DNA from 3 places in the Rhizobium sp. 'Codium 1' genome. Region 1 is predicted to be linked to each of the others. Evidence: predicted binding sites of a transcription regulator. Region 1 holds the regulator's gene; each other region holds the start of a gene.
What was found. Region 1 encodes PhoB, which activates phosphate uptake and scavenging genes when phosphate is short. Its sites were predicted from a motif close to TGTCATNNANCTGTCAT; they were not measured.

Region 1 (4,147 bases):
GGAGCGTGCCTCCGGTGCGATTATCGTGCTCCTCGTGTTCCTGATCCTGATGAACCTGATCGCAATCATTCTTCGTCGCCGCTTCGAGCGTCGCTGGTAAGGAGTTATATGATGATGAACAATCTCGCGACCAAGATGACCACGACGAAAGCGCCACCCATGACTGAAAGCAAAATCACCGCCCGCAACGTGCAGGTGTTTTACGGTGACAAGCACGCCCTCAAGGACGTCAACATCGACATCCGCCCCCGCTCCGTGACGGCCTTCATCGGACCGTCGGGCTGCGGCAAGTCGACCTTCCTGCGCTGCATCAACCGCATGAACGACACGATTGCGAGCTGCCGCGTCGAGGGAAACATCCAGATCGATGCGGAAAACATCTACGACCCCAAGGTTGACCCCGTGCAGCTGCGCGCCAAGGTCGGCATGGTTTTCCAGAAACCCAACCCCTTCCCGAAATCGATCTACGAAAATGTCGCCTATGGTCCGCGCATTCACGGCCTGGCCCGCAACAAGGCCGAGCTGGACGAGATCGTCTCGATCGCGTTGCAGAAGGCCGGCCTCTGGAATGAGGTGAAGGATCGTCTCGACTCTGCCGGGACCGGCCTCTCCGGTGGTCAGCAGCAGCGTCTCTGCATCGCGCGTGCCGTTGCCGTCAGCCCCGAAGTCATCCTGATGGATGAGCCCTGCTCGGCGCTCGACCCGATCGCGACTGCAAAGGTCGAGGAGCTGATCCATGAACTGCGCGAGAACTTCACGATCGTGATCGTAACCCACTCGATGCAGCAGGCCGCCCGCGTTTCCCAGCGCACGGCTATGTTCCACCTCGGCGAGCTGGTCGAGGAGAACGACACTGACAAGATGTTCACCAACCCGGATGACCAGCGCACCCAGGATTACATCATGGGCCGCTTCGGCTGAGCCCTGACGTCATTCACGGTTGAACTCAATTTCAAGGACGTTTCAAATGGGCTCCTCTCACATCTACTCGGCCTTCGACGAGGAACTGAAGTTCCTGATGCGCCGCATCTCCGAAATGGGCGGTCTTGCGGAACAGATGGTCGCCGAAAGCGTGCGCTCGCTGGTCAATTCCGACGCCGCACTTGCGCAGAAGGTCATTTCTGACGACGTCGTCATGGATGCCATGGAACGCGAGATCGGTGACAAGGCGATCGTGACCATCGCCAAGCGCCAGCCGGTCGCATCAGACCTGCGCGAAATCATCGGCGCTCTTCGCATCGCTGCGGACCTCGAGCGTGTCGGCGATCTCGGCAAGAGCAACTCCAAGCGTGTGGTGGCCATTCAGGCGACCGGCGTTCCGCGCAAGCTCGCCCGTGGCCTCGAACATCTCTCGGACCTGGCGCTTGCCCAGCTCAAGGAAGTGCTCGACGTCTATACGACGCGCTCGGCCGAGAAGGCCAAGTCGATCCGTGATCGCGACGAAGAAATCGACGCAATCTACACCTCGCTGTTCCGCGAACTCCTGACCTACATGATGGAAGATCCGCGCAACATCACGAGCTGCACGCATCTTCTGTTCTGCGCCAAGAACATCGAGCGTATCGGCGATCACGCGACGAATATCGCGGAGACGATCTATTACATGACGACCGGCGCACAGCCGGAAGGCGAGCGCCCGAAGGAAGACCTCACCTCTTCCGTCGGTGCGATCACCGAGTGATGTTGGCCAGCGAGGTTGGTTTTTGATGCAGCCGAAGATAGCCGTGGTGGAAGACGAGGAGGCCCTGTCGGTCCTCCTCCGTTACAACCTTGAAGCCGAGGGATACGAAGTCGAGACGATCCTGCGGGGGGACGAGGCAGAGATCCGCCTGCAGGAGCGGGTTCCCGATCTCTTGATCCTCGACTGGATGCTCCCGGGCGTCTCGGGCATCGAGCTCTGCCGGCGCCTGCGTGTGCGCCCCGAAACCGAGCGCCTGCCGATCATCATGCTGACGGCCCGTGGCGAGGAAAGCGAGCGGGTTCGTGGCCTGGCGACGGGAGCAGATGACTATGTCGTGAAGCCCTTCTCCACGCCGGAACTGATGGCTCGCGTCAAGGCCATGCTGCGGCGTGCCAAGCCCGAGGTTCTCTCCAGTGTCCTGCGTTGCGGGGACATAGAGCTCGACCGTGAGACACATCGTGTTCATCGCAAGAGCCGCGAGGTTCGTCTCGGTCCGACGGAATTCCGGCTCTTGGAATTCCTCATGGCCTCCCCGGGGCGCGTCTATTCCCGGTCTCAGCTGCTGGACGGTGTCTGGGGACATGATATCTATGTCGACGAGCGCACCGTCGATGTGCATGTCGGCCGCCTGCGCAAGGCGCTGAATTTCTCCAACATGCAGGATGTCATTCGCACGGTTCGCGGTGCGGGCTACTCCATGGAAGCCTGAACCGGCTTGCAAGACGATCGAAGGGGCCGCGCGGATCATCCGCTGCGGCCCCTTTTCCTTGTTGGTGCGGGCGCCAAAAGAAGACGGGCCCCGAAGGACCCGTTGGATGTCTCTGTCTCTGGCCGAGGGATCAGCGAGCCTTGCGGCGTTCACTGACCGGCTGATAGGCGAGCTTTGCATGGTAAGTGCAGTAGGGCGCGCTGTCGGCGATTTCGCAGCCGCAGAAGTGGAAGTCGTCCTTCATCGGATCGCCGATCGGCCACTTGCAGGTCCGCTCGGTCAGTTCCGTCAGTGCCAGGCGGCGCGAAATCGGAACAACCACGTTCAGGGAACGCCGAACTTCGACCTCTTCGTAGGCCTCGACCTCGATCTCTTCCTTCAGCATCGTGGCGCCTGCAGCGCGGGTGACGGTGCGGGTGGTCGTGCTGGCTGCCGGGCGGTTCTGGAAACTTGCCGGACGCTGCGTCTGTGCAGGGCGCTTGGCCGGACGTGCCGCAGACGAGTTGCCTCCTGCCTTGGCGCGACCCGGAAGGTTAAGCCGGTGCACTTTGCCGATTACGGCGTTTCGGCTTACGCCGCCCAGTTGCGCTGCAATCTGGCTTGCGCTCAGGCCTTCGGCCCAGAGGCGCTTGAGTCTTTCAACCCTCTCATCAGTCCAGTTCATGCCATTCATCTCCGCCGCTCGCGTCTGTCATGGCAGAATCCGTCACCGTTGCTTCGAATGAATCCGAAACAAAACCGCCTCGATATTGTCGGTGAGCACTTCCGCCGCATGCAATCTGTTAATGAAATTTAACCTAGAGGTCGGCTGACTCCGTGACAAGAGTCGCGGGAATCATCTGGAATCGATTTCGCGGTTTTCCCCAACTTGCTTCCCGAGTGAGTCAAGTATGCAACAGATGGAATCTTCGCCGGCACTCGTCCTGCGCGTGTTGGCCGAAATCGCTCCAACTGCCGCGATTCCTGCAGAAAACGTTGACATTGCAAGGGTGAGTGGGGATAGTGCCCGCGCCGCCGCAAGGCGGCATTTTTAATTTTTTCGGAGCCTCGTGGAGGCCGCACCGTCCGGTGTGACGGATTGTCGAAAAGGATCGTGAACGCCATGGCCGAAGCTACGCCGCTCTACCAGACCTATAATCGGGCGCCTCTGCGTTTCGAACGAGGCGAGGGCGTCTGGTTGGTGACGGAAAGCGGCGAGCGCTATCTCGACTTCGCAGCCGGTGTCGCCGTCACGTCTGTCGGTCATGGTCATCCGCATGTCGTCGGTGCCCTCAAGGACCAGGCCGACAAGGTCTGGCACCTGTCGAACCTCTACGAAGTGCCGGGTCAGGAGGCGCTGGCCAGGCGCCTGGCGGAGGTCACCTTCGCCGAGCGCGTCTTCTTCACCAATTCCGGCGCAGAAGCGCTGGAATGCGCGATCAAGACTGCCCGCCGTTACCACTTTGCCAAGGGGCATCCGGAGAAATTCCACATCATCACCATGGAAGGCGCCTTCCACGGTCGAACCATTGCGACGATCGCCGCGGGTGGCCAGGAGAAATATCTGGAAGGTTTCGGCCCCAAAGCGCCTGGCTTCGACCAGGTGCCGTTCGGCGATCTTGAGGCACTCAAGGCCGCGATCACGGATTCAACGGCTGGCATTCTGGTCGAGCCGGTCCAGGGCGAGGGCGGCATCCGTCCGATCCCTGTCGAAATGCTGCGGGCACTGCGCGACCTCTGTGACGAGCACGGCTTGCTGCTGATCCTTGATGAAGTCC
Region 2 (4,147 bases), on a different contig from region 1:
GCCGATTTCGCCGGAACTCCTCCTGCGCAAGATCGAAGAATGGAGCGGCAGGCCGGTCGCCGCTCTCGTTCGAGCCGATGGGTGATCAGGCTGCGTGCCTGATGCCGTAGAGCATTTCCCGCTTGCCGGCGAAACCCGGACGCCGCTCGACGTCGAAGCCTGCCGCGATGAGATTGCGCCGCACGAAGCCGGCCGCGGCGTAGGTTGCAAAGCTGCCGCCCGATGTCGTCGTGTCGAAAACCCGCTGCATCAATTCGGCCGACCACATGGCACCGTTGCGCGATGGCGCAAAGCCGTCGAGGAACCAGGCGTCGAAAGCAAGGGAACTGGCTGAGAGGTTTTCGAGCGCATCGCCGCAGACGACGGACAGTCGCGTCTGCGCATCGAGATCGATTTCAACGACACCGGAAGGATCTTCGGGCCAGAGGGTGACAAGTGCCTGACGCTCGGCATCTATCTGCGACCAGCGGGACAGAGCCCGGTCGATCTCACCGGCCTGCATGGGCAGGAGTTCAAAGGATACGAAATGGAGATGAGCGCCGGGCAGACGGTGCTCCTTCCACTGGCGCCAGGTCTCGCAGGCGTTCAGCCCGGTTCCAAAGCCCAGTTCGCCGATGGTGAATTGCTGGGTCTCCCGCCAGCGTTCCGGCAGGCCGTTTCCGGCCAGGAAGACATGGCCGCATTCCAGCCGGCCATCGGTCTGGCAATAAAAATGATCGCCAAAGGCAGTGGAAAAGGGCATATCGCCGTCATGCCAAGTGAGCGGTGCCTGAGCGTCGCCAGTGTCCGGTGTGGAATTCGAATGGGTCATGACCATGTCCGATAAATCGGCAATGATGTCAGGTCAATTGCAGGCAGACCTCGTGATCGTCGGCGGCGGCATCATGGGCCTCTGGGCGGCGCTGAAAGCCGAGCGCCGGGGCATCGATACGATACTGATCGATGGCGAAAGAACCGGTAGCGGTGCCAGCGGCGGGCTGCTCGGCGCGCTGATGGCGCATATGCCAGATCGCTGGAACGAGAAAAAACAGCTGCAGTTCGACGGGCTGGTGTCGCTGGAGGTCGAAATTGCCGGTCTCGAATCCGAGACCGGCTTGTCGGCGGGCTATCGCCGCTGCGGGAGGCTCATCCCTCTGCCGAAACCGCATCTGCGGCCGATCGCCGAACGGCATTCGCAGGAAGCCGGGACGAACTGGCGGCAAAGGGGCCGTGTCTTCGACTGGACCGTGATCGAGGAAAGCCCCTGGGCCGGCTGGCCATCACGCAGTTTCTGCGAGGCGGGCCTGGTGCATGACGGCTTTGCTGGACGCGTGTCGCCGCGCGCGCTCATTGCAGCACTCCGGGCTCGACTGGAGCAGACGGCGCGTGTGCGTGTGCTTGAAGGCGTCACCGTGCAGTCGATCGATGCAGGCGCCCGGAGACTGACGCTCGCCGATGGTTCTTCGGTCGGCTTCGGAAACCTTCTGGTCGCAGCCGGTGTCGGATCCTTCCCGCTCCTCGACACCCTCGGGCCGGAACTTGCCAAGCCGCTTGGCCGGGGCGTGAAAGGGCAAGCCGCGCTGCTGAAGGTGGATCTCGTGGACGACCTGCCACTACTCTATCTCGACGGGCTTTATGTCGTGCCGCATGAAGGTGGGCATGTCGCAATCGGCAGCACCAGCGAGAACCAGTTCAGCAATGCCTTTTCCACGGATGGGTTGCTCGATGCGCTGATCGCCGAGGCGCGACAGCTGGCGCCTGTGCTGGAAACGGCCGCAGTGGTCGAGCGCTGGGCGGGCCTTCGGCCCAAGGCCGTCGACCGCGATCCGATGGTCGGACCCCATCCGGAGCACGGGCACATTCACGCGCTCACCGGCGGCTACAAGGTCAGCTTCGGCATTGCCCATCTGCTGGCGGATGCGGCACTCGATGCGATCGCCGGACGCGCGCTCCCCCTGCCTGACAGCTTCTCGTTTGCCCATCACCTTTCCGTGGCTGCTCATCGCGTAGCCGATGAGGGATATGCCGAAAGACCCTGAGCTGACAGGGCGTCGCCGCCCGGCAGTCCCGGGTGCGCCTTTCCCGCTTCGTGATACTGTCATGCAAATCACCTATCCACCGGGTTGAAACGGCATTTGCTAAAGTGCCGAAGCGGGCCAGTGCGAGGTGCTCGACATGCGTTATGCCATCTGTTTTACACCGCCTGCCAATGATCCGCTTGCCGAGGCCGCGGCGCGGTGGCTTGGCCGCAACGTGTTTTCCGGAGAGGCGGAAGAGCATCCGGGGCTCAAAGGGCTCGGCGTGCACGAGATCGCATTTCATACCGCCCTTCCGCGCCGGTTCGGCTTTCATGCGACGTTCAAGGCGCCGTTTCGCTTGAGCGAAGGATCCACGGAGTCTGCGCTGCTGCGGGAATTGATGCATTTTGCGGGGCGCATGGACCCTGTGATGCTCCAGGGGCTCGCTGTCGGTCGCATCGGTGACGTCTATGGACTGATTGTCGAGCGGCCATGCCCGTCCATCGACTATCTCGCGGCGTCGATCGTCCAGACCTTTGACGGTTTCCGTGCCCCTCTGTCCGAACGAGAGATCGAGCGACGCAATCCCGAGCGGCTGTCGGCCCCGCAATTCGGCAATCTCAGCCGCTGGGGCCATCCCTATGTGATGGACGAATTTCGTTTCCACATGACGCTGACGGGGCCGCTTCTGGCGCGGGATTTTCCCCGAATCGAGCAGGCTTTGAAGGCGCATTTCGATCCTGTTCTGGCCGGGCCCGTCATGGTGACCAATCTCGCGCTCTTCGTCGAGGCGGAGCGCGGCGCACCGTTCACCGTGCATTCGCTGCATCCGCTGGGCCGGGTTTCGAGCCGCAGGATCGCCTGATGTCTTTGCGCTGCAATATGCGCTGCGTTTTCCATCTCGACAGCTGCCGTCGTCGCCAATAGCCTCGCGTCAAGACACGAGAGGTGAACCGATGACGACTGCTCCCTATCCCCGCGACCTGATCGGCTATGGCCGCAACACTCCCGATCCGAAATGGCCGGGCGAGGCGCGGATCGCGGTACAGTTCGTGGTGAATTACGAGGAGGGCGGGGAGAGCTGCATTCTCGATGGCGATCCGGCATCGGAGTGCCTCCTCTCCGAGATCGTCGGTGGGCAGCCCTGGCCGGGTCAGCGCAATCTCAACATGGAATCGATCTACGAATACGGTTCCCGTGCCGGTTTCTGGCGGCTCTGGCGCCTGTTCACCGAGCGCCGAGTGCCGGTCACCGTTTATGGTGTGACGCTCGCCATGGCGCGCAACCCGGATGCCGTAGCTGCCATGAAGGAGGCGGACTGGGAGATCGCCAGCCACGGCTATCGCTGGCTCGAATACAAGGATTTTCCTGAGCATGTCGAGCGCGAGCATATCCGCGAAGCGGTGCGACTTCACACGGAACTGACCGGTTCTCATCCGCGCGGCATGTATCAGGGCAAGCCTTCTGACAACACGCTGCGCATCGTGATGGAGGAGGGCGGTTTTATGTATTCTTCCGACAACTATTCCGACGACCTGCCGTTCTGGGTGCCGGATCTGGAGGGCAAGCCCTTCCTGATCATCCCCTATACGCTCGAGACGAACGACATGCGCTTTGCTACGCCGCAGGGCTTCAATTCCGGCGATCAGTTCTTCACCTATCTCAAGGACGCCTTCGACGTGCTCTACGAGGAGGGTAAAAACGGCAGCCCGAAGATGATGTCCGTCGGCCTCCACTGCCGGCTGGTCGGGCGTCCGGGACGGGCAGCGGCGCTGGCGCGGTTCGTGGATTATGTGACTGGTCACGAGAAGGTCTGGGTGCCGAAGCGCATCGAGATTGCCGAGCACTGGCACGCGCATCACAAACCGGCCTGGTGAAATCCCGCTTACGGACTGTGGTCAGAGCGCTCCGCCAGCAGCCAGTCGCGCAAGACCGCGGCTGGTTCGGGCAGATCGGCGCCTGACAGCAGCCAATAGGCCTTGTCCTCATCGGCGGGCGCGTCAAACAGGACCTTCAACGTGCCCGCGGCCAATTGGTCGGCGATCAGCGCGGTCGGGCACAGGCCAATGCCGAGGCCTGACAGCACCGAACTGACCAGAAGGTTGAAATCGGCGTAGAGCGGTCCTGTGGGTGTTGGTCCCGCGACGCCG
Region 3 (4,147 bases), 510 kb from region 1:
GTGCGTGATAGCGATCGCATCATCGGTCTGCTCGATTCCAAGACGCTGAAGGCCGAACGTGGCGAGCGCATGGAAAAGTTTCTCTTGCTCACACGCTACGATGCCGCCCGCGCCCAGCGCGGCGACATGCTGAAGGTCGACGACGTTCTGGAGATCCTGTCGATTCCGCTGCTCGGTATCATCCCGGAAAGCATGGACGTGCTTCGCGCCTCCAACATCGGCGCTCCGGTCACCCTGGCCGATGTCCGCAGCGCCCCGGCACTTGCCTATTTCGACGCCGCCCGCCGTCTGGCTGGCGAGACCGTTCCGATCACCATTCCTGGCGAGAAGCGTGGCCTCTTCGACAAGATCTTCGCGCGGAGGGCCGCATGAGCATTTTCTCCCTGTTCCGCAAGCAGCGTTCCGCCCCGATGGCGCGCGAGCGACTGCAGGTCCTCTTGGCCCATGAACGGGCCTCGCTCGAAAGCGATCTGGTCGCCATCCTGCGTGAGGAAATCCTGGCTGTGATCGCCAAGCATGTCGAATTCGACCGTGACAAGGTCCAGATCAAGATGGACCGCGACGAGGACGTCTCAATCCTCGAGATCGACGTCGAGATCCCGCGCAACGCCCAGCGCCTCGCCGCCTGATCCGAAATCTCAACTGTTCATGAAAAGGCCGCCGTCGGAGTTCCGATCGGCGGTCTTCTCATGTGGGCAAGACGACAGGGCGGTCGTCCCGCCCTGCCTGGTGGTCCGACATCAGCCGATCAGTGCATTGCCATCGTGTTTGACCGCGACGATCGTCGAACGCGGCAGCTTGCCTTCGCCATCCGGGAACGGCGCGGAGGGGTGCTGGATGCCGACGAACATGGTGCGCTTGTCGGCAGACCAGGTCATGCCGGTCACTTCGCCGCCCTTCGGGCCGGTCAGGAAGCGCTCGATGCGGCCCGTTGCCGGGTCGCCTGCCAGCATCTGGTTGTTGCCCTGGCCGACGAAGTCACCCTCGTTCGAATCTTCACCGTCCGTCTGGATCCAGAGCAGGCCGGTGCTGTCGAACATCATGCCGTCGGGCGAGTTGAACATGTTGCCGGAATTGATGTTGGACGAGCCGGCATAGGGGCCTTCCTTGTGCACGTCGGGATTACCAGCCATGACGAACAGGTCCCACTTGAACTTGCCATCGGCGTGATCGTCGTTCTCGGGATACCAGCGCACGATCTGGCCGAACTCATTGCCTTCCCGCGGGTTGACGGCATTCAGCTCCATCACGTCGCCACCCGCATTCGTCCGCATCTTGCCGTCCTTGAGAACGGCGCGGTTCGAATTGTTGGTCAGCGCGCAATAGGCTTCGATGGCGACCGGGTTGACCGCGACCCATTCCGGACGGTCCATGGTCGTGGCACCGACCTTGGATGCGGCCTGGCGTGTGAAGACGCAGATCTCGTCCATCTTCATGCCGGTCGTCTCTTCCGTCAGCGCCAGCCATTCGCCGGTGCCTTCGTCGGAGAATTTGGCGACATGGAGCGTGCCCTCGTCGAGCAGCTTGGATGTGTCTCCGCCGGGCACGTAGATGCCATTGGAGATATATTTGTAGAGGAACTCGCCCCGCTCGTCGTCGCCCATATAGACGACCACGCGACCGTCACGGGCAACGACCACGGCGGCGTTCTCATGCTTGATGCGACCAAGTGCTGTGCGCTTGATCGGCGTCGAGGACGCATCCGACGGATCGATTTCGACGACGTAACCGGCGCGGCGTGGCTCGGCCGGGTTCTTCGAAACGTCGAAGCGCTCATCGAACTTCTCGTAACCGTAGCGGGTTTCCGCGACAATGCCGTACCGCTTGTAGTCATCCGGCATTGCGAAGTCGGCATTGGTCGAGCCGAAGTAGCCGTTGAAGTTTTCTTCGCAGGTGAGATAGGTGCCCCAGGGCGTGCGGCCGGCGCCGCAATTGTTGAAGGTCCCGAGACAGTCGACACCGGCAGGATCGGCAGCCGTCTTGACCAGTTCCGAGCCGGCGGCGGGACCGGAGAGCTTCATCGGCGTGTTGTGGTGGATGCGGCGGTTGAACGGGCTGTCGACAACGATCTGCCAGCCGTCTGCAGCTTCGGTCACTTCCATGACGGTCACGCCCTGCAGGTTCTGCAGGATCTTCACGTCGTCCATCGACTGCGGCATGCCTTCCGGGGCGTGCGGCAGGTTGGTTTCGTTGTTGACATATTCATGGTTGACCGCGATCACCTGATGATTGCCGATCGCGAAGGCTTCCATGCCATCGGTGTTTTCACCGAAGACCTTGTCCGAATTCTCGAGCGAAACACCCTTCAACGGATCGATGTCGGAGGCGGTGGAAAACAGCGGCTGGCCCCACTTGGCCAGCGGCTTCCAGCTATAGCCCTCCGGAACATGCACGGTTGCGTCGGTCTGGGCGGCGATCGGCTTGAACGGGAAGCGCGAAGCGGCGTCCTGCGCGACGGCCGAGGTCGAAGACATCAGATTGCCCACAGAGCCCATGGCGGCGGCAGCAGAGCCCATGGCGAGAATGCCGAGGAAGCCTCGGCGCGATACGGCACGCTCGACCACACGGTCGAAATCCGTCACGGCCGGCGGCGGGTTGTGCAGTTCGTCCCATTCGTCCCAGGATAGATGATTGGTGTTGGTCTCGGTCTCGGTCATCGCGAAGCCTCCTTTGGGTTGAAGTCGACCTTCGGACTAGCCAGCAGGGGTAACAGTGATGTGACGATGTCGGGGACAGGCAGCGGTTCGGGGAACCTGCATCTTCGCTGTCGCTGGAAAATGTCGGGTCTCGGGTGATGTAAGTCCTTGTTCCCGCTCAGTTTGCTCCGCCCGCGATGGACGTGTCAGCCGGCGCCTCTTTGTCGCGCTTGAACACGTTTGTTCAGGCCGTCGCCGGTGCCTCCGCTTCACCTGCTTCGAACCGTGGACGAGACCTCCTGCCGCATGCAAAAGATTTGACGTTTACGTAAAAATCAATTAGCCAGAATGGAGAATGTGCCGCGCTTCCTGGGTGGAGACTGGGCGTGGCCGAGAGCATACGCCAGTTGGAGGAGAACGTCATGTACCAGGCGCCCGTAGAAGAAATCGCCTTCACCCTGAAGCACGTCGCCGGTCTGACCAAGGCCATCGAAGACGGCAAGCTGGGGGAATTGAGCGACGACCTCGTTGATGCCATCCTCTCCGAAGCCGGCCGTTTTGCCAGTGATGAAGTCGCGCCGCTCGCCGAGATCGGTGACAGGCAGGGCGCGCGTATGGTCGACGGCAAGGTCATCGTGCCCGATGGCTGGGACAATCTCTACCGCGCCTGGGCCGCAGGCGGCTGGAACTCTCTGACGGCCTCGGAAGACTTCGGCGGGCAGGGGCTTCCGCATATGCTGAACGTCGCCGCGCTCGAAATGTGGAATTCCGGCTCCATGGGCTTTGCGCTCGGACCGACCCTGACCATGGGTGCCGTCGATGCTGTCACAGCCCACGGCTCCGAGGACTTGAAGGCGAAGTACCTGCCGAAGATGGTTTCCGGCGAATGGACGGGCACGATGAATCTTACCGAGCCCCATGCAGGCTCGGACCTCGGCGTCATGAAGTCGCGCGCCGAGCGCCGCGATGATGGCACCTACCGCATCTTCGGCCAGAAGATCTTCATCACCTGGGGCGAGCACGAGATCACCGAGAACATCATCCATTTGGTTCTCGCCCGCCTTCCCGACGCGCCATCAGGCACCCGCGGTATCTCGCTCTTCCTCGTGCCGAAATATCTCGTCAACGACGACGGCTCGATCGGTGCCCGCAACGACCTGCATTGTCATTCGCTGGAGCACAAGCTTGGCATCCACGGCTCGCCGACCTGTACCATGATCTATGGTGACGGGAAGTTCGGTGACGAGCCGGGCGCCATCGGTTACCTCATCGGTGAGGAGAACAAGGGCCTCGCCTGCATGTTCACCATGATGAACAATGCCCGCCTCGCCGTCGGCATGCAGGGCGTCGCCATCTGCGAAGCCGCCACCCAGAAGGCCGTACAATACGCCAGGGACCGCACGCAGGGGAAGGCCCCGGGTTGGACCGGATCAGGCATGTCGCCGATCCTTGATCACCCGGATGTCGCCCGCATGCTGGTGACCATGAAGGCGCTGACGCAGGGCTCGCGC

Region 2: LJE98_RS06415 (DUF1045 domain-containing protein) is a predicted target of PhoB. The motif match lies at 2,065-2,081, and genes of this name have one in related genera.
Region 3: LJE98_RS00630 (PhoX family protein) is a predicted target of PhoB. The motif match lies at 2,707-2,723, and genes of this name have one in related genera.

The regions. Positions count from the first base shown of each region.
Region 1 is NZ_JAJGPW010000001.1:646,509-650,655, reverse strand. Features, by position in the region: gene pstA (phosphate ABC transporter permease PstA) at 1-100, shown strand, start outside; gene pstB (phosphate ABC transporter ATP-binding protein PstB) at 136-921, shown strand; gene phoU (phosphate signaling complex protein PhoU) at 968-1,681, shown strand; gene phoB (phosphate regulon transcriptional regulator PhoB) at 1,707-2,390, shown strand; gene LJE98_RS03055 (GcrA family cell cycle regulator) at 2,521-3,054, opposite strand; gene LJE98_RS03050 (aspartate aminotransferase family protein) at 3,493-4,147, shown strand, end outside.
Region 2 is NZ_JAJGPW010000002.1:241,754-245,900, reverse strand. Features, by position in the region: gene LJE98_RS06430 (response regulator) at 1-85, shown strand, start outside; gene mnmD (tRNA (5-methylaminomethyl-2-thiouridine)(34)-methyltransferase MnmD) at 86-811, opposite strand; gene LJE98_RS06420 (NAD(P)/FAD-dependent oxidoreductase) at 810-2,018, shown strand; gene LJE98_RS06415 (DUF1045 domain-containing protein) at 2,155-2,862, shown strand; gene puuE (allantoinase PuuE) at 2,954-3,874, shown strand; gene LJE98_RS06405 (LysR substrate-binding domain-containing protein) at 3,883-4,147, opposite strand, start outside.
Region 3 is NZ_JAJGPW010000001.1:132,166-136,312, reverse strand. Features, by position in the region: gene minD (septum site-determining protein MinD) at 1-372, shown strand, start outside; gene minE (cell division topological specificity factor MinE) at 369-629, shown strand; gene LJE98_RS00630 (PhoX family protein) at 741-2,657, opposite strand; gene LJE98_RS00625 (acyl-CoA dehydrogenase) at 3,059-4,147, shown strand, end outside.